2 regions of the Curtobacterium aetherium genome follow, and region 2 is predicted to be linked to the other one. Evidence: riboswitches for the same ligand, from Rfam matches in the RefSeq annotation. Region 2 holds a riboswitch; the other holds the start of a gene.
The links. A riboswitch is a leader RNA that binds a small molecule or an ion and turns the genes downstream of it on or off. The one in region 2 is predicted to bind thiamine pyrophosphate.
Positions count from the first base shown of each region.

Region 1 (14,560 bases), 360 kb from region 2:
CTCGACGACGGCGCCCCACGTCGCGCGGTCCTGCCCGGAGGTCGGCTCGTCGAGCACGAGGACGGGCGGCCGCGCGGCGATCACCGCGCCGATCGCCAGCCGGCGCTGCTCACCGCCGGAGAGCGTGAACGGGTTGGCGTCGGCGAGGTGGTCGAGGGCGAAGGCGTCGAGGACCTCGGTGACGCGTGCGGCGACGTCGTCCTCGGGGAACCCGAGTGCGGTCGGCCCGGCGGCGATCTCCTCGCGGACGGACCGGGCGATGAACTGGTGCTCCGGGTCCTGGAAGACGGTGCCGATGCGGGCCGCGAGCTCGCGACTCGACCAGCCGAGCGGGGCGGTGCCGAGCGCCCCGGCCAGCGTCGGTGTGGCCTCGAGGACCCCGCCGCCGGGACGGAGCAGTCCGGCCAGGGTGAGCCCCAGCGTGCTCTTGCCGACCCCGTTCGGTCCGGTGACCGCGAGGACGCGACCGCTCTGCACGTCGAGGTCGATGCCGTGGCCGACGGAACGGTGCCGGCCCCGAGAGGTCGCGAGACCCCGGGCGTGGAGCAGGGCCGTGTCGGGTGCACCCTCGGCGGCGGTCTGCTCGGGCGGACGGGAAGCGGGCTGACGGGGAGCGGTCGGGCCGGGAGCGGTCGGGCGATGGAGGGCGGGTCCGCTGCCAGCTGCTCCGCTGGGGGCGGGTCCGCTGCCGGCTGCTCCGCTGGGGGCGGGTCCGCTGTCGGCGGCTCCCCGGCGGGCGGTTCCCCGGCCGGGTGCCGCTCCGGGCAGCCAGACGCCGCCGCGGGCGAGGGCGTCCCCGTGCTGGGCGAGGACGTCGGTCGGCGTCCCGTCGGCGACGACGCCGCCCCCGGGCTCGAGGAGCACGAGACGGTCGACCAGGTCCAACCAGGTGCCGATGCGGTGCTCCACGACGAGGAGCGTCGCACCCGTGTCGTCGAGCAGTGCCCGGACGGCGTCGTGCACCTGGGACACGCCGTCGGGGTCGAGGTTCGCGCACGGTTCGTCGAGGACGAGCGCCCCCGGACGCATCGCCAGCACCCCGGCGAGGGCGAGCCGCTGCCGCTGGCCGCCCGACAGTCGGGAGGTGGAACGGTCGAGCGGCAGGTCGAGCCCGACCACGTCGAGCGCGTGCTGCACCCGCGGCCAGATCTCCGCTCGCGGGACGCCGGTGTTCTCGCACCCGAAGGCCACGTCGTCCCCGAGGCGTGACATGACGGTGTGCGCCTCGGGGTCCTGCATGACGAGGCCGACCCGGCCGCGGACGGTGCGCGGTTCGGCTTCGTCGACGAGGACCGTGCCCTCGACCGCCGCCGCGGTGTCGTCCGCGTCGTCCGGGTCGTCGGCGAGCACCCCGGCGGCGGCCCGCAGCAGGGTCGACTTGCCGGCGCCCGAGGGACCGACGACCGCGACCCGCTCCCCGGGGCCGACGACGAGGTCGACCCCGCGGACGGCCCAGGCGTGCCGCTCCGGGTAGCGCCAGCCCCAGCCGGAGAAGGCGATCCGTGCGGGGACGGTCGTCACGCTGCGGAGGCTCGTGGCCGGCGCCCCTGCTCCCGTCCGGCCGCGAACGACGAGAGGACACCGGTGCGGGCGAGTGCGCGGACGAGCAGCCACGACCCGAGGCCGGAGATGACGACCCCCGAGACGATCGCGCAGATGACGTAGACGACCTGGAAGGAGGCGGTCGCGCCGGCGTAGTACCGGAAGGCGTCGTTCAGGCCGAGTGCGAGCCCGGTGGCAGCGCCGGCGAGCATGACGACCGGCAGACGCCAGACGCTGTACAGGAAGATCGCGAAGACGATCTCAGCGCCGATGCCCTGGACGAGCCCGGACAACAGAGTGCCCCAGCCCCACTGGGTGCCGAGCATGGCCTCGACCGACGCGGCGACGATCTCGCCGAACAGTGCGGCACCCGGCTTGCGGACGACGATCGCGACGAGCGGCCCGGCGAGCAGCCAGACCCCGCCGACCAGGGCCTGCGACCCGGGCAGGACGAGACCGAGCCCCGCGCCGATCGGCTCGTAGGCGAAGTCCCAGAGCTTGAAGACGACGCCGACCGCGACGGCGAGGACCGCGGCGACGACGATGTCGACGACGCGCCAGCGCAGTGAGCGCTTGGCGGTGGGCCGTCCGGTGGGCGTGACGATGGGTGTGCCAGTGGACATCGCGATGACTCCTCCCTGCGCCGGCATGATCCGGATCAGGTTCGACGGTCGGAGCGCGGTTCGCTCCCTCTCAGCCCGCTCTGGCGGACTCCCGTGTGTGTCCCAGCAGTGTACCCACCGGACCGTAGGCGCGTGGTCACGTGACCACGGGCCTCCGTCCCGGTCAGGCGGTCACTTCTTGAGCGCGCGCACCAGCTTGACGAGCACCTTGCCGCCGACCCAGATGACCGGGATGCTGACGGTGAGGAGCGCGATGAGGTTCGGCTCGAACGCGAGGTCCTGCCCCGGGCGGCGGACGTACGCGCCGACCGGCAGCGAGACGGCACCGCCGCCACCGCCGCCCGCGCCGTCCTCGTCGGCGTCGGAGCCGCCGCCGAAGCCGTACCAGTTGACGGACACGGGGATCAGGGTGCTGTCCCCGACGTCCACCGGGTCGCCGTAGTTCGAGGCGACGCCGACGGGCCGCACCTTGTCTGCGATCTGCGTGACGATGTTGGTCATGGCGGCGACGCTACTCCGCGCGGACTGGCCGTCGGGCCGCTCGTGACGATCTGTGGAGAAGGGCCGACCCGTCGCGCCCGTGGTCCGCCCTGTGGAGGAACGGTCCCGCCTCCGTCGCGTCCGCCTGTGGAGCACGCGCTCCCTCCACAGGGCGCGCCAGCGGCGCGGACATCACAGGGGTCCGCCGATACGTTGGCCCAGTTCACCCCTTCTGGAGGCACGTTTGCACACCTGGCCCGGCAACCCCTACCCGCTCGGCGCGACCTACGACGGCAGCGGCACCAACTTCGCCGTGTTCAGCGAGGTCGCCGAAGGGGTCGAGCTCTGCCTGTTCGACGCCGACGGCACCGAGGAGCGCGTCCGCCTCGTCGAGGTCGACGCGCACGTCTGGCACGCGTACCTGCCGACCGTCGGCCCGGGGCAGGAGTACGGGTTCCGCGTGCACGCGCCGTACGACCCGGCCAACGGGCTGCGCTCGAACCCCGCCAAGCTGCTGCTCGACCCGTACGCCAAGGCGACCAGCGGTGACATCGACTGGGACCAGTCCCTGTTCTCGTACACGTTCGGCGACCCGGACTCGACCAACGACGAGGACTCCGCGTCCCACATGGTCAAGGGCGTCGTGATCAACCCGTTCTTCGACTGGCAGGGCGACCGGGCTCCCCGCATCCCCTACGGCGAGACCGTCATCTACGAAGCCCACGTGAAGGGCCTCACCGAGACGCACCCCGACGTGCCCGAGGAGCAGCGCGGCACCTACGCCGGCGTCGCGCACCCGGCCGTCATCGAGCACCTGAAGCGACTCGGCGTGACCACGCTCGAGCTCATGCCGGTGCACCAGTTCGTGAACGACTCGACCCTGCAGGACAAGGGGCTGTCGAACTACTGGGGCTACAACACGATCGGCTTCTTCGCGCCGCACGCGCACTACTCGTCGTCCGGCGACGGCGGGCAGCAGGTGCAGGAGTTCAAGACGATGGTGCGGGAGCTGCACCGGGCCGGCATCGAGGTCGTCATCGACGTGGTCTACAACCACACCGCGGAGGGCAACCACCTCGGCCCGACGCTGTCGTTCCGCGGCATCGACAACGCCGCCTACTACCGCCTGATGGACGACGACAAGCGGTACTACATGGACGTCACGGGCACCGGGAACTCGCTCAACGTCGGCCACCCGCACTCGCTGCAGCTCATCATGGACTCGCTCCGCTACTGGGTGACCGAGATGCACGTCGACGGCTTCCGCTTCGACCTCGCCGCCGCCCTGGCCCGCGAGTTCTACGAGGTCGACCGTCTGTCGGCGTTCTTCGAACTCGTGCAACAGGACCCGATCGTGTCGCAGGTGAAGCTCATCGCCGAGCCGTGGGACGTCGGCCCCGGCGGGTACCAGGTCGGCAACTTCCCCCCGCAGTGGTCGGAGTGGAACGGCAAGTACCGCGACACCGTGCGCGACTTCTGGCGGGGCGAGCCCTCGACCCTCGGCGAGTTCGCCTCACGCATCTCCGGGTCGGCCGACCTCTACGAGCACGACGGCCGCACGCCCAAGGCGAGCATCAACTTCATCACCGCCCACGACGGCTTCACGCTCCACGACCTCGTCGCCTACAACGAGAAGCACAACGACGCCAACGGCGAGGACAACAACGACGGCGAGAGCCACAATCGCTCGTGGAACTCCGGCGTCGAGGGCCCGACGGACGACCCCGAGGTCACCGCGCTCCGGCTGCAGCGTCGACGGAACTTCCTTGCCACGCTGCTGCTCAGCCAGGGCGTGCCGATGATCGCGCACGGTGACGAGCTCGGCCGCACGCAGCAGGGCAACAACAACGTCTACGCGCAGGACTCCGAGCTCAGCTGGATCGACTGGGCCACCGCCGACGACGAGCTCATCCAGTTCACCGCCGACGTCGTCAAGCTCCGCCACGACCACCCGACCTTCCGCCGGACCCGGTACTTCAACGGTCGTCCGGTCCGCCGTGGCGAGGGCGAACCGCTGCCCGACGTCGTGTGGCTGACCCCCGCGGGTGACGCCATGCAGCCCGAGGAGTGGGACTCCGGGTTCGGCAAGAGCGTCGGCATGTACCTGAACGGCGAGGGCATCCGCGGCCGTGACGCCCGTGGGGAGCGCGTCACCGACGTGGCCTTCCTGACGTACTTCAACGCGCACGACGGCGTCGTCACCTTCACGCTGCCGCCCGAGGAGTACTCCCCGGGTTGGACGGTGCGCATCGACACCGCCGAGCCCGGCGCTCGCGAAGAGGTGCTCGAGGCCGGTGAGCCGCTCGACGTGCCCGCGCGGTCGATGATCGTCCTGCGCGCCGAGCCGGAGCACGAGATCCAGCGGACGCCGGTCGACACGGCGCAGCAGGGCGAGCCCGAGCACCCGGCGGCGACCCCCGCCAACCCGGCCGCCTCCGCGGCGCCGAGCGCTGCCGGGACGGCCGGTGCCGCCGGCGTCCCGGCAGCCGCCTCCTCCGCCTCCGCGGCTGAGCCCACGACCGACGCTGCACCCGTCAGCGACGCACCCGACCCCACCGAGACCGACACCCCTGGGAGTGCCGCATGACCCGCCGCCACCCGACCTCGACCTACCGTCTGCAGGTCACGGCCGACTTCGACCTCAGCGCCGCCCGTGACGTCGTGGACTACGTCCGCGACCTCGGCGCCGACTGGATCTACCTCTCCCCCGTCCTCCAGGCCGAGCCCGGCTCCGGACACGGGTACGACGTCGTCGACCACACGCACGTCGACACCGAGCGGGGTGGGGACGACGCACTCCGTGCCCTCGCCGACGCCGCGCACGCGGTCGGGCTCGGCGTCCTGGTCGACGTCGTGCCGAACCACGTCGGCGTCGCCACGCCCGCCGTGAACCCGTGGTGGTGGTCGCTGCTCGAGCACGGGCAGGAGTCCCCCGTCGCGTGGGCCTTCGACGTCGACTGGGCAGCGGGCGACGGACGCATCCGCGTCCCGGTCCTCGACGACCGGCTGCTCGAGGGCGTCACGCTCGACCGCGGAACCGGCGACGGCTCGGCCGACGGTCCGCGCCTGCTCGTGGGTGAGACCGCCTACCCGACCGCTCCCGGCACCGTCCAGGACGGCGACGACGTCGAGGCCGTGCACGCACGCCAGCACTACGAGTTCGTGCACTGGAAGCGCGCCGACTCCGAGCTGAACTACCGCCGCTTCTTCGCGGTGAACACCCTCGCGGCCATCCGCGTCGAGGAGCCCGAGGTCTTCGCGGCCTCCCACGGCGTCATCGGCTCGTGGTTCCGCGACGGCCTGGTCGACGGGCTGCGGATCGACCACCCGGACGGGCTGTACGACCCGGCCGGGTACCTGGACGACCTCGCCGACCTGACCGGTGGCGCCTACACGCTCGTCGAGAAGATCCTCGAGCCCGGCGAGCTCCTGCCCGCGTCGTGGCCCGTCGACGGCACGACCGGGTACGACGCGCTCGGCTTCGTCGACCGGGTGTTCGTCGACCCCGCGGGCGAGGCACCGCTAGCCGCCCTCGAGGACCGGCTGCGCGGCGCACACGTGGCGTGGCAGGACCTGACCCGCGGTACGCGCCGTGGCATCGCCGACGGCATCCTGAACAGCGAGGTCCGGCGCCTGGCCCGTCTGCTCGTCACCGATCCGAGCGTGCAGGGTGTGGGCGAGCCCCTCGCCGAGGAGCGCATCGTCGACGCGGTCGCCGAGGTCGTCGCGAGCTTCGAGGTCTACCGCACGTACCTGCCCGAGGGCATCCACCACCTCATCGAGGCGCTCGAGGTCGCGGCGGAGTCCCGTCCGGACCTCGCCGACGTGGTCGACCGCATCGCCCCGGCGCTCTGCGACCCGGACAACGCCGCCGCGGTCCGACTGCAGCAGACCAGCGGGATGGTGATGGCGAAGGGTGTCGAGGACACGGCCTTCTACCGCACCTCGCGGCTCTCGTCCCTCAGCGAGGTCGGCGGCGACCCGAGCGTCTTCGCCGCGACCACCGCGGAGTTCCACGCCGCACAGGTCGAGCGCCTGGCGAGCTGGCCGTCCGCCATGACGACCCTGACCACGCACGACACCAAGCGCAGCGAGGACACCCGGGCGCGGATCGCCGTGCTGGCGGAGCTCGGTGGCGAGTGGACCGAGGTCTTCGACCGGCTGAACGGTCTCGCGCCGCTCGAGGACGGCGTCTTCGCGAACCTGCTCTGGCAGGCGATCGTCGGCGCCCGACCGGCATCCCGCGAGCGGCTGCACGCGTACGCCGAGAAGGCCTCGCGCGAAGCCGGTGACAGCACGACCTGGACCGAACCGGACGAGGCCTTCGAGCGCCAGATGCACGCGCTCGTCGACGCCGCGTTCGACGACCCGGACGTCGTCGCCGTCCTCGACGCCCTCGACGAGCGCATCACCGCCGCCGGATGGTCGAACGGCCTCGGCGCGAAGATCCTGCAGCTCACCGCCCCCGGCGTCCCCGACGTCTACCAGGGCACCGAGGCGTGGGACCGCTCGCTCGTCGACCCGGACAACCGCCGACCGGTGGACTACGCCGAGCGCCGCCGCGTGCTCGCCGGCCTCGACGGTGCGGACGACGACGGGCCCGACGCGCTCCCCGCGATCGACCTCGACGCCGCCGCCAAGACGCTCGTCACCAGCCGGTCGCTCCGCCTCCGCCGTGACCGCCCGGAGCTCTTCACCCGGTACGTGCCGCTCGACGCGACCGGCCCGGCAGCCGACCACGTCGTCGCGTTCGACCGCGGTGGCGCCGTCACGGTGGCCACGCGCCTGCCCCTCGGCCTCGCGGCCGTGGGCGGCTGGGCGGACACGCTCCTGCACGTCGTCCCGGTGGAGCGGGTCGACCTGCTGACCGGTCGCCGCTTCCCTGCCGACCGCGACCTGCTGCTCGACGAGGTGCTCGCCGACTACCCGGTCGCGCTCCTCGTCCCGGCCGACGTCGTCGACGGAGCCGGGCACGACGCCGCGAGCACCGGCACCACCAGCACCAGCACGAGCACCAGCACCAGCACCAGCACCAGCACCGATGACACCGAGACCGACGCCCAGGCAGAGGTCGAGATCCTGGAGGGTCACGCATGACCAGTCCCGACCGCTACGGCGTCTGGGCCCCCGAGCCCGAGCGCGTCCGCCTCGTCGTCGACGACACCGAGTACGCACTCACCCGCGGCGACGACGACTGGTGGACCACCGACGAGGTCCTCCCCGTCGTCGGCGCCCGCTACGGCTTCCGCATCGGTGACGACGACGCCGTCCGCCCGGACCCGCGCAGCCGCTTCCAGCCCGAAGGTGTCCACGGCCCGTCCGAGGTCGTCGACCCGGCACGTTTCGCGTGGACCGACGACGCCTGGACCGGTCGCCCGGCCCGCGGCGGCGTGATCTACGAGATGCACGTCGGCACCTACACTCCCGAGGGCACGCTCGACGCGGCCGCGGCGAAGCTCGAGCACCTGGTCGAGCTCGGGGTCGAGTTCGTCGAGCTCCTGCCCGTGAACGGTGTCAACGGCGAGTGGAACTGGGGCTACGACGGGGTGGCGTGGTTCGCCGTGCACGCCCCGTACGGCGGCCCGGACGCCTACGACCGCTTCGTCGACCGGGCGCACGCGCTCGGCCTCGGCGTCATCCAGGACGTCGTGTACAACCACCTCGGACCGAGCGGCAACTACCTGCCGCTGTACGGGCCGTACCTCGTGCAGGGCCTGGCGAACACCTGGGGTGACTCGGTCAACGTCGAGCACCCCGAGGTGCGGCGCTACGTTCTCGACAACGTGCGCATGTGGTTCCGTGACCACCACGTCGACGGCCTCCGTCTCGACGCCGTGCACGCGATCCGCGACACCACCCGGCCGCACGTCCTGGCCGAGATGGCCAGCGAGACCGACGCCTACTCGGCGTTCACAGGCAAGCCGCTGTCGCTCATCGCCGAGTCGGACCTCAACGACCCGGTGATGTTCCGTCCGCGCGAGGCCGCGGGCTACGGGCTCGCCGGCCAGTGGTCGGACGACTTCCACCACGCCGTGCACGTCGCGGTGACCGGGGAGACGAACGGCTACTACGCCGACTTCGCGCCGCTGACCGCGCTGGCGAAGGTGCTCGACCACGGCTTCTTCCACGACGGCACCTGGTCGTCGTTCCGTGGCTCGCGCCACGGTCGGCCGATCGACCGGGGCACCTCCCCCACGACCGCCCTCGTGGTCGCGAACCAGAACCACGACCAGATCGGCAACCGTGCCGCGGGCGACCGCCTGGCGGCCACCGTGTCCGACGAGGGCCTGGTCATCGCAGCGGCCCTGACCCTGCTCGGCCCGTTCACGCCGATGCTGTTCATGGGCGAGGAGTTCGCGGCGACGACGCCCTGGCAGTTCTTCACGTCGCACCCCGAGCCGGAGCTCGGCAAGGTGACGGCCGAGGGTCGCATCAAGGAGTTCGCGCAGCACGGTTGGGACGAGTCGACCGTGCCGGACCCGCAGGACCCGACGACGTTCACGAACTCGAAACTCGACTGGTCCGACGTGGACTCGGAGCGCGGCGCCCGGGTCCTCAACGCCTACCGGGTGCTCGTCGCCCTCCGCCGGACCGACGAGGCCTTCGTCGACCACCGGTACGAGGCGAACGCGGTCCGCTTCAGCGAGGACGAGCGCTGGCTGGTGCTCACCCGCGGGCTGCTCGGCCCGACCGCAGCGCCGGTGCACGTGGTCGTGAACCTCTCGGACGACGCGACCGAGGTCCCTCTCGTCGGCGCCACCGGCGAGGTGCTGTTCAGCTTCGGCGACGCGGACTTCGACACGGACGGCGTCCGCTTCGGCGGCCGCGGCCTCGTGGTCGTGCGCTGACGGCGTCCGGCGAGCGGGGTCGCTGAGCACGCGCCCACACGACGGACGGGAGGCCCGGTACGAGCTGGTACCGGGCCTCCCGTCCGTCGTGGCGTCGGCTCGCAGGCCGCCGCGCCGCGCGTCGTCGGCTCAGGCCGGACGCTGTGCCGGCGAGACGACCTTCGCGGTGTCGCGCTCGGGGATGTCCCCGAGTGCGGCGTCGATCGCGGCGAGCGCGTCGGCGTCGAGCGTGACGCCCGCGGCCTTCACGTTGTCGGTGACCTGCTGCGGGCGCGAGGCGCCGACGATCGCCGACGCGACGTTCTCGTTCTGCAGCGTCCACGCGATGGCGAGCTGGGCGAGGGTGAGCCCGGCCTGGTCCGCGACCGGCTGCAGGCGCTGCACGGCCTCGAGGACCTCGTCGCGCATGAACCGCTTGATCATGTCCGCGCCGCCCTTCTCGTCCGTGGCGCGGGAGCCCTCGGGGAGCGGCTGACCCGGCTTGTACTTGCCGGTGAGGACGCCCTGGGCGATCGGCGACCAGACGATCTGGGAGAGGCCGAGCTGCTTCGAGGCGGGGACGACCTCGCCCTCGATGACGCGCCACAGCATCGAGTACTGCGGCTGGTTCGAGATGAGCTGGAAGCCGAGCTCCTTCGCGAGCGCCGCACCGGCACGGATCTGCTCGGCGGACCACTCGCTGACGCCGATGTACAGCGCCTTGCCCTGACGGACGACGTCCGCGAAGGCCTGCATGGTCTCCTCGAGCGGGGTCTCGTAGTCGTAGCGGTGCGCCTGGTACAGGTCGACGTAGTCGGTCTGCAGCCGCTCGAGGGAGCCGTTGATCGACTCCATGATGTGCTTCCGGCTGAGGCCGACGTCGTTGTGTCCCTTCGGACCGGTCGGCCAGTACACCTTCGTGAAGACCTCGAGGGACTGCCGGCGCTCACCCTTGAGCGCCTCGCCGAGGACGGTCTCGGCGGCGGTGTTCGCGTAGGTGTCCGCGGTGTCGAACGTGGTGATGCCGGCGTCGAGCGCTGCCCGCACGCACTGGGTGGCGACGTCGTTCTCGACCTGCGAGCCGTGCGTCAGCCAGTTGCCGTAGGTGATCTCGGAGATCTTGAGTCCGGAGTTGCCCAGGTACCTGAATTCCATGGGTCCGACGCTACTGGAGTGAGCGCTCCCGTGAGGGGTCCGGGCAGTACCCGGGACGACGCCTCGGTGAACAATGGTTGACGCTTCAACCAAACGGGTGCAGGATGGGGTAGCATCAAGGTCGATGCAGGCGCATGCACCATCGCGTCGGCCCCACGACTCATCGCTCGAAGACCACTCGTTCGAAGTAAGGACTCACCATGGCTCTCACCGCCTCCGCCATCCCCGGCTACGTCACCGGCACCTGGAAGCTCGACCCGACCCACTCCGAGGTCAGCTTCTCCGTCCGCCACCTCGCCATCAGCAAGGTCAAGGGCAAGTTCGAGCAGTTCGACGCCACGCTCGTCACCGCCGAGAACCCGCTCGACACCACCCTCGAGGCCTCGATCGACGTCGCCAGCATCAACACCAACCAGCCGCAGCGCGACCAGCACCTCGCGACCGGTGACTTCTTCCTCACCGAGGAGCACCCGCACATGACGTTCCGCTCGACGGGCATCCGCGAGGACGGCGACGACATGCTCATCGACGGCGAGCTCTCGCTGCGCGGCGTGACGAAGAACGTCACGCTGAAGACCGAGTTCGGCGGCGTCACCACCGACGGCTACGGCCAGGTCAAGCTCGGCGCCGAGGCGACGACCAAGATCGACCGCACCGAGTTCGGCGTGAACTGGAACGCAGCGCTCGAGGCCGGCGGCTTCACGCTCGGCAACGACGTCACGATCAACCTCGACGTCCAGTTCGTCCTCCAGGCGGCCTGACCTCCTGACACCACGAAGCCCCGGCGCCCTCGGCGTCGGGGCTTCGTGCCGTCCACCGAGCGGTAGCGTGAGCGACGCACCGACCCGCCGGCGGGAATCCAGCCGTGCACCGTCGGGTTGCAGGCACCACCGCCGACGAACAGGAGCCCACGATGCCCACCGACTGGATCGCCCTGCAGACCCTCGCGGCCGCGGAGTTCGGCCGCCGCGTTGCCGCTGTCACCGAGTGGGACGCCCCGACGCCCGACTCGGAGTGGACCACCCGCGACCTCGTCGCCCACGTCGTGGACGAGCAGCGCTGGATCCCGAAGCTCCTCACCGGGTGCGACCACGCCCAGGCCGAGGCGGACCTCGAACCGATCGGCGACGACCTCGTGGCCGAGTGGGAACGGCACTCGGGTGCCGCGATCGAGGCGTGGCAGCGCGCTCCCCAGGACACCCCGGTCCACCTCGCGACCGACGTCGTGAGCGCCGGCGAGTACCTCGCGGAGCAGACGAGCGACATCACGATCCACACGTGGGACCTCGCCCGCGCGACCGGGAGCGACGAGCAGCTGCCCGACGAACTCGTCGAGGCGGTGTGGACGCACTTCGAGCCGCAGATCCAGTCGCTCGAGGCCACGGGACTGTACGCGGCACCAGTGCAGGTGGACGACGATGCTCCTCTGCAGGTGCGGCTCCTCGCGGTCACCGGGCGGGACGCCCGGGTCTCCGCCTGACCACACCCGTCACGAGCGGCCGCCCGGTCGCCCGTTCGTCCCTCGCCCGCACGAGCGGACGCACACACCGCGACGCACCGCCTCCCGCGTGGTGGGTGACCGCGCCGCCTCCGGAAGGACCCAGCATGTCCGACACCCCGACCGTTCCCACCACCCGCCTGGGCAGCTCCGGGCTCGAGATCTCGGGCATCGTCCTCGGGATGATGTCCTACGGCGACCCGGCCGCCGGCTCGCACGCCTGGAGCGTCGGCATCGACGAGGCCCGCCCCTTCGTCCGCCGCGCCTTCGAGGCGGGCATCACGACCTTCGACACCGCGAACGTGTACTCCGCGGGCAGCAGCGAGGAGATCACCGGTCAGCTCCTCAAGGAGCTGGCACCGCGTGAAGAGGTCCAGGTCCTCACGAAGGTGTTCAACCGCATGCGCCCGGGTCGCAACGGCGCCGGCCTGTCGCGCGCGGCGATCATGCACGAGATCGACGCCTCGCTGACCCGCCTGGGCACCGACTACGTCGACCTGTACCAGATCCACCGCTTCGACCCGGAGACCCCGGTCGAGGAGACGATGGAGGCGCTGCACGACGTCGTCAAGGCCGGCAAGGCGCGCTACATCGGCGCGAGCAGCATGTGGGCGTGGCAGTTCGCCGAGATGCAGCACGTCGCCGAGCGCCACGGCTGGACCCGGTTCGTCAGCATGCAGGACCAGTACAACCTCCTCGAACGCGAGGAGGAGCGCGAGATGCACCCCTACTGCGCCCACACCGGCGTCGGGGTCATCCCGTGGAGCCCCCTCGCGCGTGGCAAGGTCACGCGCCCGTGGGACGCCCAGGGCTCCGGCTCGCGCTCGGACACGGACGAGTTCGGCAAGACCCTCTACCGCCAGGACGAGGACGCGAACCGCGCGATCGTCGACGCCGTCGGCCAGGTCGCCGAGGAGCGCGGCGCCAGCATGGCGCAGATCGCCCTGGCCTGGGTCGCCGGCAAGCCTGCCGTCTCCGCCCCGATCATCGGCGCGACGAAGGAGCACCACATCGACGACGCGGTCGCGGCGACCGCGATCACGCTGACCGACGACGAGGTCGCGCGACTCGAGCAGGCCTACACCCCGCGGGTGCCGTCCGGCTTCTGATCCCGGCGCCGGCGCAGGCCGTGGCCGTAGCCGCAGCCGTAGCCGTAGCCGTAGCCGTAGCCGTAGCCGTAGCCGTAGCCGCAGCCGCAGCCGAGGTCGCACGACACGCCGCCCACGCGCCGCCGAGGTCGCACGAACGGCCGGCCGGGCCCTCTCCTGGCGGCACGTCGTGCGACCTCGGCGGGCGGGCCGCGGCGGGTCGTGCGACCTCGCCGGTGCCCACGTGGGCGCGCCTACCGCTGCGGCGCCGCGGAACCCGGCCGAGCATCCGCGCAGGACCGAAGCGGCGCCTCCAGACAGCCCCGGCCGGACACGCCGAGGTCGCACGACACGACACGACACTCGCACGCCGCCGAGGTCGCACGAACGGCCGGCCGGGGACGGCCCTGGCGGCACTTCGTGCGACCTCGACGAGCGCGCCACGGCACTTCGCGCGACCTCGACGGCTGCCACCCGGGCGCGTCAGCGGCCGAGGGTCCGCGCGGAATCCGGCCGCGCCTCCAGATCGACACAGCCGGCCGCGCCGGAGTCGCACGACACGCCATCCGCACGCCGTCGGGGTCGCACGAACGGCCGGCCGGGGACGGCCCTGGCGGCACTTCGTGCGACCTCGACGAGCGCGCCATGGCACTTCGTGCGACCTCGACGAGCGCGCCACGGCGGGTCGTGCGACCTCAGCCCCGCCGACCTCGCCGACCCCGCCGGCTCCGGCAACGCCGTCAGGCCGCGCCGACTCCCCGCCCCGCCGCCGCCTCGCGCTCGAGCCGCGCGATGCGCGCCAACGCCGCACGCTCCGTGCCCGACTGCGTTCCCAGGACCCCGCCGATGCCGTCGAGGACGAGCCCGGTCGCACGGTCGACGGGCAGCTCGATCGGTCCGATCGCGGGCGTGCGGATGCCGAGCAGCGACCGGTGCCGCGGGTCGAGGGTCGAGACCGCGCCCTGGTACAGCGCCCGGTACCCCGGCCGGAGCAACTGGGCGAGCGGCGGGTTCTTGATGAAGCGCAGGACCTCCCGGGTCCTGGGCGTCACCGCGAGCTCGCCACGGTCGAGGTAGCCGTCCATCTGCGCGCGGAGCTCGGCCTCGCTCTCGGGGGCGTCCTCCACGCGCATGAGCCGTCCCGCGATCGCCCACTCCTTGACGTAGGCGTCGGCGCCGCCGGGGATCGGCTCACCCCAGCGCTGCGCGGTGCGGAGGAACGCGTCCGTGAAGGCCAGGTGCACCCAGCGCGCCAGGTCGGGGTCGTTGGCAGTGTAGGGACGGCCGATGCCGTGGCCGTCGACGTACTGCCCGCGGACGCGCTCGTGCAGCTTGAGCACCCACTCG
Region 1 is NZ_CP076544.1:1,868,344-1,882,903, forward strand. It holds gene KM842_RS08530 (ABC transporter ATP-binding protein) at 1-1,521, opposite strand, end outside; gene KM842_RS08535 (ECF transporter S component) at 1,518-2,165, opposite strand; TPP riboswitch at 2,160-2,270, opposite strand; gene KM842_RS08540 (hypothetical protein) at 2,337-2,666, opposite strand; gene glgX (glycogen debranching protein GlgX) at 2,890-5,232, shown strand; gene treY (malto-oligosyltrehalose synthase) at 5,229-7,742, shown strand; gene treZ (malto-oligosyltrehalose trehalohydrolase) at 7,739-9,493, shown strand; gene KM842_RS08560 (aldo/keto reductase family protein) at 9,623-10,627, opposite strand; gene KM842_RS08565 (YceI family protein) at 10,828-11,388, shown strand; gene KM842_RS08570 (TIGR03086 family metal-binding protein) at 11,541-12,107, shown strand; gene KM842_RS08575 (aldo/keto reductase) at 12,233-13,234, shown strand; gene KM842_RS08580 (oxygenase MpaB family protein) at 13,954-14,560, opposite strand, start outside.
Region 1: linked by a shared signal. The riboswitch ahead of KM842_RS08535 (ECF transporter S component) and the one ahead of thiM (hydroxyethylthiazole kinase) in region 2 are both predicted to bind thiamine pyrophosphate.

Region 2 (14,560 bases):
GACCGGAGCCTTCGGGTCCGCCCCGGGGACCCGTCGCCGCCCCCGCCGCCTGGGCCTCGTGATCGGGTCGGGCGTCGCCGCGCTCGCGGTCCTCGGCGCGGCCGGTGGCACCGCACTCGGGCTGTCCTCCGTGCACACCACCACGACGTCCAGCCAGACCCAGGGCAGCACGAGCGACGGCAGCACCGGCAGCGGCAGCACCGGGGACGGCAGCGGCATCGGCGGGTTCACCGTCCCCGGGCAGGGCGGCGCGGGCGGCAGCACCGGCACCGGCACCGGCACGGGCACGGGCTCCTCGCAGTCGGCGGCGACCGCGGCGACGACGGCCCAGAAGAAGGGCACCGTCACCATCGACACGGTCATCGGGTACGACGACGCCCAGCGTGCGGCCGGCACCGGCATGGTCCTGACCTCCGACGGCACGGTCCTCACGAACAACCACGTCATCCAGGGCGCGACCTCGATCGAGGTCACCGACGAGACGACCGGCGAGCAGTACACCGCCGACGTCGTGGGGGCCGACGCGACGAACGACGTGGCCGTCCTCAAGCTCCGCGGTGCGTCCGGCCTGTCGACGGTCGCGCTCGACGACGACGGGGGCGCCCGCACGGGTGACACCGTCACGGACGTCGGCAACGCCGAGGGCACGGGCGACCTGGTCGCCGCCGAGGGCACCGTGACCGCCACCGACCAGGACATCCAGGTGCAGAGCGAGTCCGGCACCGGCACGGAGTCGCTCTCCGGGCTCATCGAGGTCGCCGCGCAGATCGTCTCCGGCGACTCGGGCGGTCCGGTGCTCGACAGCGAGGGCGAGGTGGTCGGCATGGCCACCGCCGCGTCCTCGGGGTCGGCGGACGTCACCGGCTACGCGATCCCGATCAGCACGGCGAAGGCGATCGCCGACAAGATCCTGGACGGTGAGTCCTCGGACACCATCACGATCGGCCTGCCCGCGTTCCTGGGCGTCCAGGTGAGCAGCGCCGCGACCGGCACCACCGCGGGGGTCCCGATCGCGGGAACCGTCGAGGGGTCCGGGGCCGCGAGCGCCGGACTCGCCGCGGGCGACACCGTGACGAGCATCGACGGCGCCGCGGTGACGAGCTCCTCGCAGCTGACCGAGGCGATCACCCGCCACGCCGTCGGCGACCGGGTGACGGTCGGCTACACCACGGCCGACGGCACGGCGAAGACGGTCACCGTGACCCTCACCGCCGGTCCGGCCGCCTGACCCGGCCGAGGCCGACGCCCCGCCCGCGCGGACACCCGCGCGGGCGTCGTCGTCACCCCAGGACGGCGCGGACGACCGACCGGTGCACGTTCGCCGAGGCCTCGGCCGTGAAGGCGGTCGCCCCGCCCTCGGTCCGTCCGACCCGTGCGAAGCCGATCCCCTCGGCCGAGACGACCACGACGGGCCGGGTCCGTCCCGGGCGCACGAGCGCCGAGACCGTCCACGGTGCCGCCCAGAACGCGGCGAGCCGCGGGTCCGCCTCCGCCAGCGCGGTCGGCAGGTCGGGCGCGGACTCCCCACCCGCCAGGCGCCGGTCGAGCAGGTCGGCGGACAGCGCCGGTGTGCGGAACGGCCAGGTCCACGTCGGACGCACCCCGAGCCTCCCGGCCAGCAGACCGACGACACGGTCGGCGGAGACCGCGGCGACCACCGACCGGCCGTCCGCCCCGGTGTCCACGACGGTCCCCGCCCAGGCCTGGAGGCGCGTCACGCGCCCGTCGTCGTCGTGCTGGTCCAGCGTGGTCGGCTGCACCCCCTCGGCCCACGGCGCGATGACGGCGGCGGTCTCCGGCGGGACGGTGCCGAAGCGCCCGACCAGGTCGGCGGCGACGAGCTCGCGGCCGCCGTCGGTGCGGAGGAGGGCCGGGTTCCAGCGCTTCCCCGCGAGGTTCTGCAGGGTGGCGACGGCCTCGGCGCCGAGCGAGGGCCCGGTGAGCGTCGACCCGGCGAGCAGGACCGGCAGCGCCTCGAGTGTCCGCGACTCGGTCGCGGTGACCCGGTCGAGGGACCGCACGGAGTCGAGCACCGCGAACACCACGTCGTCGGTGGCCGTCATCCGGGCCAGCGGCCGCTCCACGGTGACGTCGACACGGTGCCGACCGGTGACGAACACGAGGTGCGCTCCCGCGACGTCGCCGTCCTCGTCCGGGCGCACGTACTCCACCAGGCGGGCCGGGGCCGCAGCGGTGGTCCAGACGTCGCAGCCGGTGAGGAGCAGCCCGTCGACCGAGCCGGGCAGCCGCTCGAGCAGCGACGCGTTCTCGTCACCGACGGAGCGGTCGCTCGGGCGGGACCGGACGGTGAGGACGACGTCGTCCCCGCGCACCCGGAGGTCGGCGCCCGGGGTGTCCTCGGCGCGCCAGCTCGACGGACGGGTGAACCGGACACGGGCGGTGCGGTCCTCGGTGGTCCCGGCAGCGGCGGCGGGTGGGTCGGGGACGGCCATGCTGCGAGGCTACGTGCGCGCGGGCGGTGGTCGGTCGGCGGCTCGCCGGGCGCCCGGGATCGGCAGGACGGGGACCGGCCGCCCGGGGATCGGCCGGACGCGTGTCGGGCGTCGGCCGGGGCGCCTGTCGGGCGTCGGCCGGGGCGCGTCCTCAGCGGCGACGGGGCGGGGGTGGTGGGACGGGCTTGGCGGCGACGACGTCCGCCAGGCGCACGGTGACCGGTCCGCGGCGGGTCGCGACCGTCACGGTGTCCGTGGTTCGGGCCTCCAGGTCGCCGAGCGCGTCCAGCGCACCGTCGCCGTCCCCGTCCAGGGCGCGGACGACCACCCGGTCGCCGAGCGTGGCGGCGGCGAGCACCGCGAGTCCGCGGGCGCGGGCGATCGCCGCCTGCGTCGGCACGGCCGGTCGCACCGGCGCAGCCGACTCCCCTGGTGCTGCGGGCTGCGCTGCCGCTGCGGGCGGCTCCGACGCTGCCGACTCCGGGGCGGCGTCGGCGTCGGCGTCGGCGTCAGCGTCGGCGTCGGCGTCGGGGGTACGGGTCACGCCTCCCGAGGGTACGGGGCAGCACGCCCGTCTAGGGTGGCGGGATGGACAAGGCCCGGGTGGACAGCTGGATCTGGGCGGTCCGGATCACCAAGACCCGGTCCGCCGCGACGACAGCGTGCAAGGCCGGGCACGTCCGCGTGAACGGCGAGCGGGCAAAGCCGTCGCAGCCCGTCGGTCCCGGTGACGAGGTCCGCGTGCGGCAGTCCGGCTTCGACCGGATCGTCGTCGTGAAGAGCATCATCCTCAAGCGCGTCGGGGCGACCGAGGCCGCGAAGCACCTCGAGGACCGGACGCCCCCGCGCCTCCCCCGCGAGGAGGCCGGCTTCGTCCCGATCCGCGAGCGTGGCGCGGGACGTCCGAGCAAGCGGGAGCGTCGCGACCTCGAGAAGCTCCGCGGCTACTGACCCGACCGTGACGGCCCCGGCAGCCCGGGTCAGACGAAGCGGACGGTCTGCTGCAGGCGGTCCCGGATCGCGAACACGTCGACCGAGCCCTCGGGTGACCAGGAGCCGGACAGCACCTGCCCGAGTGCACCGCGTCGGACGATGAAGGCCGTCGGCTTCCTCGGCGTGCCGATGAGCTCGGCGTCCTCGTCGACGGCGGAGTCCGGCACGACGAGCAGCCGTCCCGTGAAGCGCACCCGCGTCTGCTTCTGCACGGCACGGGCGGCGCGGACGAGTTCCTTGACGGGACGTTCGCCCGGCGCGAGGGTCTCGCCGACGACCTCGCCGTGCTCCACGTGCACCGGACCGCCCCAGTCGATGGACTCGACCGCCCACAGCCCGGTCGTGGTGAGGACGGCGTGGTCGAGCTTGCCCTCGGCACCGGCGTCGAGGTCGTGCCACACGGTCACCCCGATGCCCATGTCCGCGATGATCGCCGCGGTCGCTTCCTCGGCCAGCGCCTCGCCGAGCAGCCGCCGGACGTGCCGGGGTGCCGAGCGGACGAGGACGGGGTCGTAGGGGTCCTCGACGGGGTCGCCGAGTCCGACCCACTCGCGTTCCGCGGCGAGGAAGACCTCGCGGGACCGGCCGCCCGGGTGGCCGTGGGAGCGGGCACGGGGGCGGGAGTCGCGCCGGGCCGTCGGGGGCGCGTAGTCGTCGCGGCCGGACCCGGACCGCCAGGCGGCGGAGCCGGTCGGGGCGGACGACGACGACCCGGGTCGGGCGGCTCCCGTGTCGTAGGCGCGGCGGGCGGCGGGCGTCCCGATGCGTTCCCAGGCGAGCTGCACGCGGCGGAAGCGCTGGGCGTCACCGCCGAGGTCGGGGTGGCTCTCGCGGGCGGCACGGCGGTAGGCGCGGCGGAGGGTCTCGTCGTCGGCGGTCGCGGGGACGCCGAGGACCTCGTACGGGGTGGCGTCGGCCGGGCTGTCGGTCATGGCCGGGTGAACGCTACCGGATGCCGGGTCCACACCCGCCGCGAGCGCGCTGGACGCCCGCTGGGCAGCGGCAGCGCCGGGTGCGTCCCCGTGCCCGGGTCCACGCCGGGGTCCGGCCGCCGGGACCGGCGCTCGGGTCCGGCGCCCGGTTCCGACGCCCGGTTCCGACGCCCGGGTCCGGCGCCCGGGTCCGGACGGTCAGCGGAGGGCGGTGGCGATGTCCTCGGCGTGCTGCTCGATCCAGCCGACGTCCGCCCGGTACAGGTCGGCGTGCCCGTGCGCCAGGTCGCTGACGAACTTGGGGTTGCCAGCCGCGGCCTCGGTCTCGATCGTCGTCACGAGCGCGACGAGCCCGGCCGTGATCGTGTCGACGAGGACCGCACGGGACCGGTCGTCGAGACCGTACGCGCGGCAGAACTCGGCGGCGCGGGCGAGCCGGTCGTCGAGCGACGGCACGGGTGCGCCCTCGTCGGTGCCGGTCGTGAACGGTGCGAACCGGTACACGGCGCTGGCGACGTCCCAGACGCGCGGCCCCGGGTGGGCGGTGTCGAAGTCGATGACCCCGACGGCGGCGATGCCGTCGTAGACCACGTTGTACGGGGCGAAGTCGCCGTGCACGATCGTCTCGGTCGGCACCCGGACGGCCTGTGACCAGACGTCGACGGTGTCGTCGCGCGGGAAGCTCGTGGCCGCGTCGTGCATCTGACGGAGCAGGCGGGCGGTCGTGACGAGGGCGGCCTCGCTTGCGACGTCCTCGGTCCAGGGGTACTCCCCCGCGACACCGGGGACGAAGGTCACGGTCTCGAGCGCGTCCCCGAGGGCGATCGGCGCCGGGGCCGCGACGAACCCCTGCTCGTGCAGGTGCGTCAGCAACCGGTGCACCGTGGGGGTCCACGGTCCGGCCGGGCGGTGCACCCGGTCGTCGGCCTTGGTGATCCGTTCCATGGGGAACCTCCTGAACGTCATCGTCGACGTGAGCGCCACTGTAGCGCCGACACCCCACGCCGCGCCGGAGGTGCCGTCGGCCGTCCGGTGCGCGCGCCGGCGGCCGTCCGGTCTGCGCGCTCCCGACCGTGCGGTGCGCTCCGCAGACCGTCGGGTGTGTTCCGCCGACCGCCGTGCAGTGCGCACGCGGACCGTGGCACCGGCGCTCGGTGTGCCGTGTCAGTCGGGCAGGAGCTCCCGGAGCCAGGACGGGCCACGCACCTGGGCGCCGACCGCGGTCACGCGCTCGCGCAGCCCGCGATCAGCCGTCACGACGACGACCGGCCCGTCACCCGCGGCCACGGCGGCACCCGCCGCCTCGACGATCGCGTCGTCGCCGGAGCCGGCTGCGTGCGCAACGGTGACGGCGGGGGTTCCCGGCCGCGCGTCGGCGGCGACCGGTCCCACGGTGGCGCTGCGGGCCTCCCCCTCGAGCACGACGGTCCACCGAGGCCACCAGGCGGCCGACGGCAGGTCGAGCGCGTCCGCCGGGACGCCGGCGGCGGCGAGCGCCGTCGCCTGGGCGACGAGGCGCGAGGCGGCGCCGGCGCGGTCCTTCCACCACCCGTCGGGGACGCTGCCGACGACGTTCGCGGCGTCGACGACCACGTGCGGGGTGCGGTCGAGGGTGGCGCGGAGCGCGGGCCACGAGTCGCCGAACCCCGGGTGCAGGGGCAGGGTCTCGACGTCGGCCACGGGGACCCAGGACAGGGCGAGGCTCTCCCGGTCGGCGACGACGGGTTCGAACGGTCGGGAGGCGCGCCCCACGACGGTCGTGTAGGTCCAGAACCCGAGGTCGAGCACGGCGGTGTGGCGGAGGTCGACGCCGTCCTCGGGGACCCCGGCCTCCTCGGCGGACTCGCGGAGGGCGGCCGTCACGGGGTCCTCGTGCTGGTGTCGGGCACCGCCGGGGATGCCCCAGGTCCCGCCGTGGTGACTCCACTCGACGCGGTGCTGCAGGAGGACGCGGCCGTGCCCGTCGTCGATGAGGAGCCCGGCGGCGCCGAAGCGGCCCCACGCCTTGGTGCCGTCGTCGCCGTACGCCCAGGCGTCGCCCGGGTCGCGGGGTCCGGCAGGGGGTCCGGGTGGCGGTCCCGGCGGGGTCGCGGTCCGTCGTTCGTCGTCCACGGTCCCACCCTTCCACAAACGTCCTGCCGGTGGCCCTGGACGGCGGCGTGGATGCGTGTACGGTGTCGTCCGAGACACGGGGTGCCGCATCCGAGCGGCTGAGATCACACCCGTCGAACCTGCTCGAGCTCGTACTCGCGAAGGGATCGTCCATGGAGAACGCCGCGCCCACCACCGACTGGGCCGACCGCACCGCCGACCTGCTGGAGGCCGTCCGCACCCGGGCGCCGCTGGTGCAGTGCATCACCAACACGGTGGTGCAGAACGTCACCGCGAACGTGCTGCTCGCACTCGGGGCGTCGGCCGCGATGGTCGACGTGCCGACCGAGGCGGGGCCGTTCGCCGGCGTCGCCGACGGGCTGCTCGTGAACACCGGTACCCCGCACGCCGAGCCGCTGGCCGCGTCGCTCGAGGCCGCCGCCGCCGCGGTCGTCGCCGGCACGCCGTGGGTCCTGGACCCGGTGGCGGTCGGGTCGCTGCCGGTGCGGACGGCGCTGGCGCGGGACCTGCTGGCGCTGCGCCCGACGGTGCTGCGCGGGAACGCGTCCGAGGTCCTCGCGGTCCTCGGCGCCTCGGCGGGTGGTCGGGGCGTGGACAGCACGGTCGGCACCGAGGACGCGCGGGACGCCGCCGTGGCCGCGGTCCGGGCCGACGCGGTGGCCGCCGTCGCGGTGTCGGGAGCGGTCGACCTGCTCGTCGCGCCGGACGGTGCGGTCCGGGTGGCGAACGGGACGGGTCTGCTCACCCGGATCACGGGTGGCGGGTGCGCCCTGGGTGCGGTGGTCGCCGCCTTCGCGGCGGTGGCACCCGGTCGTCCGCTCGACGCGGCGGTCGCCGCGACGGCGGTGCACACGATCGCGGCGGAGCTGGCCGCGCGGGACGCCGGTGGGCCGGGGACGTTCCAGCCGCTGTTCCTGGACCGGCTCGCGTCGCTGACGCCGGAGGACGTCGTCCGGGAGGCCCGGATCACCACCGACACGGCGGCTGCGGCGGGCACGACGGGCGGGGCCGCGTCGTGACGACGGCGCCGTCCACGTGGGACGCGGTCGACCGCCCGGCAGCGACGGCGCTCGGCGTCTACCTGGTCACCGACACCGCACAGGCCGAGCGGCACGGGCACGGGGTGCTCGGCGTCGTCCGGGCGGCGGTCGCGGCCGGGGTCCGGATCGTGCAGGTGCGGGACAAGACCGCCTCGGCACGGGACCTGCTCGCGCTGACGGCGGCCGTCGCGGACGCCGTCGGCGACCGGGCGCTGGTGGTCGTCGACGACCGGCTCGACGTCGCCCTGGCCGCCCGGTCCGCCGGGCACCGGATCGCCGGCGTGCACCTGGGCCAGTCGGACGTCCCGGCGAGCGCCGCCCGTGCGCTGCTCGGCCCAGACGCGCACGTCGGGTTGACGGCGAACACCACCCGGCACCTGGTCGAGGTCGCCGCCATGCCGCGCGGCACCGTCGACCTGCTCGGGGTGGGGGTGGTGCACCCCACGTCGACGAAGCCGGACCACCCGCCGGCGCTCGGGGTCGCGGGCTTCGGGCGGCTCGCGGCGACGACGAGCGTGCCGTGCGTGGGGATCGGCGGGGTCGGCCTGGACGACGTCGGACCGCTGCGGCAGGCGGGGGCCGCCGGGGTGGCGATCGTGTCGGGCATCTGCGCGGCACCGGACCCGGGTGCCGCGGCGGCGGCGTACGTCGCGGCCTGGGACGGAGCGGGACGGTGACCGGGCCGACGACGACGGCGTCGGGCGCGGCTGCAGGAGCGGCAACGGCGCCGGCGGTGCTGCAGGTGCTGCAGGTGCCGCGGGTGCTCAGCATCGCGGGCACGGACCCGACCGGCGGCGCGGGCGTCCAGGCGGACCTCAAGGCGATCGCCGCGCAGGACGGCTACGGCATGGCGGTGGTCACGGCCCTCGTCGCGCAGAACACCCGCGGCGTCCGGTCCGTGCACGTCCCCGACGCGGCCTTCCTCCGCGAGCAGCTCGACGCGGTGTCCGACGACGTGACGATCGACGCCGTGAAGACCGGCATGCTCGGCACCGCCGAGGTCGTCCGCGTGGTCGTCGACTGGCTGCGGGAGCACCGGCCCGAACGGGTCGTCGTCGACCCCGTGATGGTGGCGACCAGCGGCGACCGGCTGCTCGACGCCGACGGCGGGGCCGCGATGGTCGACCTCGTCGCCCTGGCGGACCTCGTCACCCCGAACCGCGACGAACTGCGGGTGCTCGCCGAGCTGGCCGGCTCCTCCGCGACCGACCCGCTCGACGCCGCCCGGGCCGTCGCGCGGCACTTCGACGTCCGCGTCCTGGCGAAGGGCGGCCACGACGGCGGTCCGACCTCGGACGACGCCCTCGTTGCCCCGGACGGGAGCGTCCGCGTGTTCACCGGCCCCCGGATCCCCACCGGGAACACCCACGGCACCGGCTGCTCCCTGTCGAGTGCGATCGCGACCCTCGTGGCCCGGCACGGCGACTGGGAGCTCGCCGTCGGTGCGGCGAAGACCTGGCTGACCGCGGCCCTGCGGGGAGCGGACGCCCTCGAGGTCGGGCAGGGCCAGGGACCCGTCGACCACAACGCCGCCGTCCGTGCAGCGCTCCCGACACCCCGGCTCACCGACCTGTGGTGGGACGACGCGACCGAGGTCCTCGAGGAGACCCTGGCGTGCTCGTTCCTGCGCGGACTCGCCGACGGCACCCTCGACCCCGAGGTGTTCGCCGGGTACCTCGCGCAGGACGTGCACTACCTCCGCGCGTACGAGCAGCACCTCGCCGCCGTCGCTGCCGGGTCACCGGGCGACGCGGCCGCGTTCTGGACCACCGCGAGCGAAGGCTGCGCCGCCGAGGCCCGCGACCTGCACCACCGCCGGCTCGCCGGGTCGCACGCCGACGACCCCGTGCACCCGGTCTGCGCCGGGTACCTCGCGCACCTGGCCGCCGCGGCCCGGGAGCACACCGCGACGGGCGACGTGTCCGTGCTCACCGCCGCCGTGCTGCCCTGCTTCCGCGTCTACGCGTGGGTCGGGGACCGGCTGGGCACCGCTCCGGTCGGGCACCCGTTCGCGGACTGGATCACGGCGTACGGGGACCCGGGGTTCGCGGCCTCGAGCGCGCGGGCGACGGAGCTCGTGGAGGAGCTGGCGCGGCGGGCCGACCCCGGGCTGCGGGGACGGATGGCACGCGCCTTCCGGGAGTCGGTCGCGCAGGAGCTCGCGTTCTTCCGGATGCCGGAGGCGTTCGCGACGGAGCCGGAGGACCGACCGACGGCGGTCTGACGGCGGTGGGGCGCGCCTCCCGGCCAGGAAGGCCCCCGGTCAGGCCGGGGCCCTCCGGTCAGACCAGGCCCCTCGGTCTGGCCGGGGCGCGCTCGTCAGGCCGGGGTGGAGGGGACGACGCGCACGTCGTCGGCACCCGGCGCGCGCCGGACGAGGGACACCCGGAGGTCGGCGCCGTCCAGCGTGCACCGCATCCAGGTGTGGTCCGGCTGTCGGCGTCGGTCCGTCGGCGAGCCGGGGTTGAGCAGCCGCATGCCGTTCGCCGCGGTCGAGTCCCACGGGATGTGCGAGTGACCGAAGACGAGCACGTCGACGTCCGGGTGGTCGAGCACCGCACGCCGTTCCCGACCCGTGGCCGCACCGGTCTCGTGGACGACCGCGAAGCGCAGGTCCTCGACGCGGCGGGTGGCGACGAGCGGGAGGCGGTCCTCGAACCCGTGGTCGTTGTTGCCCCGCACGGCCAGCAGGTCCCGCGACCGCTCCTGCAGGAGGTCCACCGTGGCCAGGTCCACCCAGTCGCCGGCGTGCACCACGAGGTCGGCGGACGTGATGTCTGCCCACAGCTCGGGCGGCAGGTCCTTCGCCCGCTTGGGCAGGTGCGTGTCGGACAGGAGGACGAGCGAGGTGGTCACGGCTCGGTCGGCTCCGTCGGCCGGCTCGGCATCGGCAGGTCGGCCTCGTCGGCGGCGCCGAGTCGTTCGAGCATGCCGGCGAGGAGCGCGACGTCGTCGTCGGACCAGTCGACGAGCCGCTCCACCAGCGCGTCACGGTGCAGCTGCACCGAGCGGGCGAGGGTGCGGCGGCCGGCGTCGGTGGCCTCGAGGGGCTTCGCGTTGCCCGTGCCGCCGTCGACCGTGCGGACGAGGCCCGCGGCGAGCAGACCCGACAGCTGCCGGGAGATCGTCGACCGGTTCAACCGCAGGTAGCGGGCGATGTCGATGGCCATGCACCCCGGGTGCTGCACCACGAAGTCCACGAGCGACTGGTCGACGACGCTGAGGACGTCGTCGGTGCCGCGCGCCCGGACGCTCGCGCGCCGCGTGATGCGGGAGAGCTCGGTGTACGCCCGTCCGATGTCCGCTTCGCGGATGCCGGGGCCCCTCGGGTCGGCCATGCTGTTCCCGTCTGTCGTCCGGCCGGTCGGCCGGTGTCGCTGTCGTCCGGTGGTCCGCCGGTGTCGGTCGCCCTCGGACCGGAGCGTGGTGCTCCGTCGGCGGTCTCCCACGGCCCCGCCGTGCGTCCCCGCCGCCGGCGGTCCTGCCCACGATAACGCCGGGTCCCCCGGAACGGGGACCGGCCGCCGACCGGGACCGGCGGGACGGGGTCACCCGGGCCTCCGAGCTGCCCGGTGTGGACCGGCGGCGGACCGTCGGTGCTGGTCAGGCCGCGGCAGCTGCCCGCAGCGCCCCGATGTCGAGCTTCACCATGTCCTGCATGGCGCGGAACACCCGTTCGGCCGCCGTCGCGTCGCCGCCGGCCGCCAGGAGTTCGCCCATCACCGCCGGCGTCACCTGCCACGACAGGCCCCAGCGGTCCACGAGCCAGCCGCACGCGACGGGGTGCCCGCCCTCGGCGACGAGCGCGTCCCAGACCCGGTCGAGCTCCTCCTGCGAGTCCACGTCGACCTGCAACGAGCAGGCGTCCGTGAAGGGGTGCCCCGGTCCGCCGTTCATCGCGCGGTACGGCTGCCCGAGCAGCGTGAACTCCACGACCAGGACGGACCCGTCGGGACCGCGGCCGACACCGTCGATGCGCGAGTCCGGGAACAGTTCGGTGTAGTACTCGGCCGCGTGCTGGGCCTGGTCGTCGAACCAGAGGAACGGGACGATGCGGGGCATGGTGGTGCCTCTCGGTCGGAGGTCAGTCCGCGACGCCGCGGCTGAGCAGGTCTGCCTTGTCGGGGTGCCCGTCGAACCACTGGCTGACGAACCAGCACATCGGCACGATGCGCTTCGTGGACGTCGTCTCGACGTCGCTGACGGCGTGCTCCACGAGTTCCCCGGCGTACCCGTGGCCTCGGTGGGCGGGGACCGTGTAGGTGTGCGGGAAGGCGATCGCGTCACCGTTGACGCGGTAGTCGAGCACGCTCACCAGGGTTCCGTCGACGTACATGGCGTACCGGTCGCGGTCGACCTCGTTGCGGAACTCGTGTGTCATGGCGCCATCCTGCACCGCTCGCCGACGGACGGTCACGCCACGCGGGCCGGACGGTCGACCACGCCGAGGAATGGCCACGGCACGCCGGTGTTGCACCCTGCATGACAACCATCGGAATCATCGGCGCAGGCAACATCGGATCCCAGCTCGCACGCCTCGCGGTGCAGCACGGCCACCAGGTCGTCATCGCGAACTCGCGCGGCCCGGAGACGCTGACGGACCTCGTGGCGGAACTCGGCGAGCACGCCACCGCCGGTACGCGGGAGGACGCCGCCACCCAGGGCGACATCGTCGTCGTCACCGTGCCGCTCGGTGCGATCGAGACGATCCCCGTCGAGCCGCTCGTCGGCAAGGTCGTCATCGACACCGACAACTACTACCCCGAGCGCGACGGGCACATCGCCGCCCTCGACCACGAGACGACCACCACCGCGGAGATGCTGCAGGACCACCTGGTGGGCGCGAAGGTCGTCAAGGCGTTCAACCACATCGGTGCCGCCGACCTGACCGGCCACGCCACCCCGAGCGGCACCGCCGACCGTCGTGCCCTCGTGGTCGCCGGCGACGACGAGACCGCCAAGCGCACCGTCGTCGACCTGATCGACGAGTTCGGGTTCGACACCGTCGACGCCGGTCCCCTCGCCGAGGGATGGCGCATCCAGCGCGACACCCCCGGCTACGGCCCGCGCATGACGGCGGACGAGCTCCGCGACGCACTCGCCGCCGCGAAGCGCTACCGCGACATGTGACGACGGCGCACCGACCGTCGGCCCCCCTCTGACTGGGGCTCTCGGCCGCTGTTCCTCCCGGGTAGAACTGACGGTGGATCATTCGACGGAGAGGAACAGCGGCCGTGCCGTCACACCGCATGCCCGAGTCCGAGCGACCGCGCCGGTCGGTACCCGCCTGGGTCACCGCGCCGCCGGAGGACGCCGACGCCCCTGCGTCGAGCGCGCCGACCGTCGCCTCCGCCGCTGACCTCGCCGTCGGCGCCGCCGCGGCCGGGACCGCGGTCGCCGTCGCGTCCTCGTCGTCCACCCCCTCCGGTCCGGAGGCGCACCCCACCTCCGCCCCGCCGGTCCTCGACCCGCACGCGGCCGTCCCCGACTACCCGCCGGTGCCCGAACTCCTGCCCCCGGCCCCGACCTCGCCGAACGTCGACACCGTCCCGTTCTCGACCGTCGCCGGTGCGCACCCCGCGCCGGGTGCCGATCCGGCTGCGGCTCCCGAGGTACGCGCGACCCGCAGCGCACGCCGGGCCGCAGGACGCCACGACGGTGGGCAGCCCGCCGTCCCGCGGGCGGACACCCTGTCCGCTGCCGGCATGGCACTCCCCGTCGCACCGGTCCTCGGTGGCCCGCAGGCGCCCGGCCCCGGTGCACCCGACGGCACCGTCGACCGACCCGACGGTTCCGCGTCCGCCGGGACGATGCCCGCCCGGCGCGGACCCGGCGGCGGAGCGGCACCGGGCCGACCCGACGGCCAGGGACACCCGGCGGTGACGGGTCACCTCGCCGGTGCCGGTCGTCCGGCGGACGTCGGACGCCCGGACGGGCTGACGCCCGCCGTCCTCCCCGGCGCGGTCGGACGCACGCTCCCCGGCGCTCCGGGCGGGACCCCTGCTCCGGCCGGCGCCCCCGAGGTGTCCTGGACGCCACCGACCCTGCCCGGTCCCCCGGCAGGAGCCTCCGCGGTCGCCGCTCCGACAGCGCCCCCGGCACCGATCGTCCCGAGCGCCGGCCAGCCGCGGTTCTCGGTCCCCGGCCTCGAGCACGTCGTCGTCGAGGGCACCGAGCCCGAGCCCGTCGGCCCCATCGGGTACCGCACCCCGGCACGCTTCGCACGGCAGCAGGCCCGCGTGGTCCCGCCTGCCGTCACCGCGCTGCCGTCGCCCGCCGGTGCCCCGCCGTCGTTCGACGCCCTGCTCGCCGCGCCGGCACCCACGACTGCCCTGCCCTTCGTCGACCCGACTGCCGCCACCGCCACCGCCACCGCCACCGATGGGGCGCAGCACTCCGGTGCTCACCTCGCTGGCAGCACGCCCCCGGTCGTCCCGGCGCCCGCTGGTCCCGGAGCGACCGGGCAGGACGACGCCGCGCGTCGGCCGAGCGTCGCGGGAGCGGAACCGGACGCGTCGACCCACGCTGCCCACGCGCCCACCCCGGCGCGCGAACACCGGAACGCCTCGCCCGAGCGCGCCCGGACGCCGCGCCGGCCCGGACTGCTGCGCCGTCGGTCGGCGGAGGCGCCGAAGCTGCGCGCCACCGCGGTCCCGGTCCCCGCGCAGGCCGACACCGCACCAAGCGTGGAGCGGGTGACGGACGCGACCACGGGCCTCCAGACCGCGACGGAGACGCCGGCACCGTCGCGTCCCGCGCGCACCGGGGCTGGTCCGGCTGCGCGCCGGTCCCTCGGACCGACGCCCGGCGCCCTCCTCGGTGCGGTCGCCGGTCTCGGCACGATCGGTCTCGCCGCCTGGTGGTTCACCGCTCCCGCGACCGTGCACGCCGTCGGTGTGGTGCTGGGTCTCCTCGCGGTCCTGGTCTCCGTCGTCACGATGCGGAACCCGGCGACGACGTGGCAGCGGCCGGTGGCCCTGCTCGGCGCGGTGCTCGGCACGGTCGGCACCCTCGTGCTGCTCTGGGCGGT
Region 2 is NZ_CP076544.1:1,504,997-1,519,556, forward strand. It holds gene KM842_RS06890 (S1C family serine protease) at 1-1,228, shown strand, start outside; gene KM842_RS06895 (hypothetical protein) at 1,281-2,453, opposite strand; gene KM842_RS06900 (hypothetical protein) at 2,605-2,997, opposite strand; gene KM842_RS06905 (RNA-binding S4 domain-containing protein) at 3,042-3,404, shown strand; gene KM842_RS06910 (J domain-containing protein) at 3,434-4,378, opposite strand; gene KM842_RS06915 (phosphotransferase enzyme family protein) at 4,577-5,323, opposite strand; gene KM842_RS06920 (NUDIX domain-containing protein) at 5,543-6,490, opposite strand; TPP riboswitch at 6,558-6,654, shown strand; gene thiM (hydroxyethylthiazole kinase) at 6,643-7,509, shown strand; gene thiE (thiamine phosphate synthase) at 7,506-8,207, shown strand; gene thiD (bifunctional hydroxymethylpyrimidine kinase/phosphomethylpyrimidine kinase) at 8,204-9,754, shown strand; gene KM842_RS06940 (metallophosphoesterase family protein) at 9,850-10,386, opposite strand; gene KM842_RS06945 (MarR family winged helix-turn-helix transcriptional regulator) at 10,383-10,868, opposite strand; gene KM842_RS06950 (VOC family protein) at 11,134-11,592, opposite strand; gene KM842_RS06955 (GNAT family N-acetyltransferase) at 11,615-11,911, opposite strand; gene KM842_RS06960 (NADPH-dependent F420 reductase) at 11,905-12,660, shown strand; gene KM842_RS06965 (hypothetical protein) at 12,780-14,560, shown strand, end outside.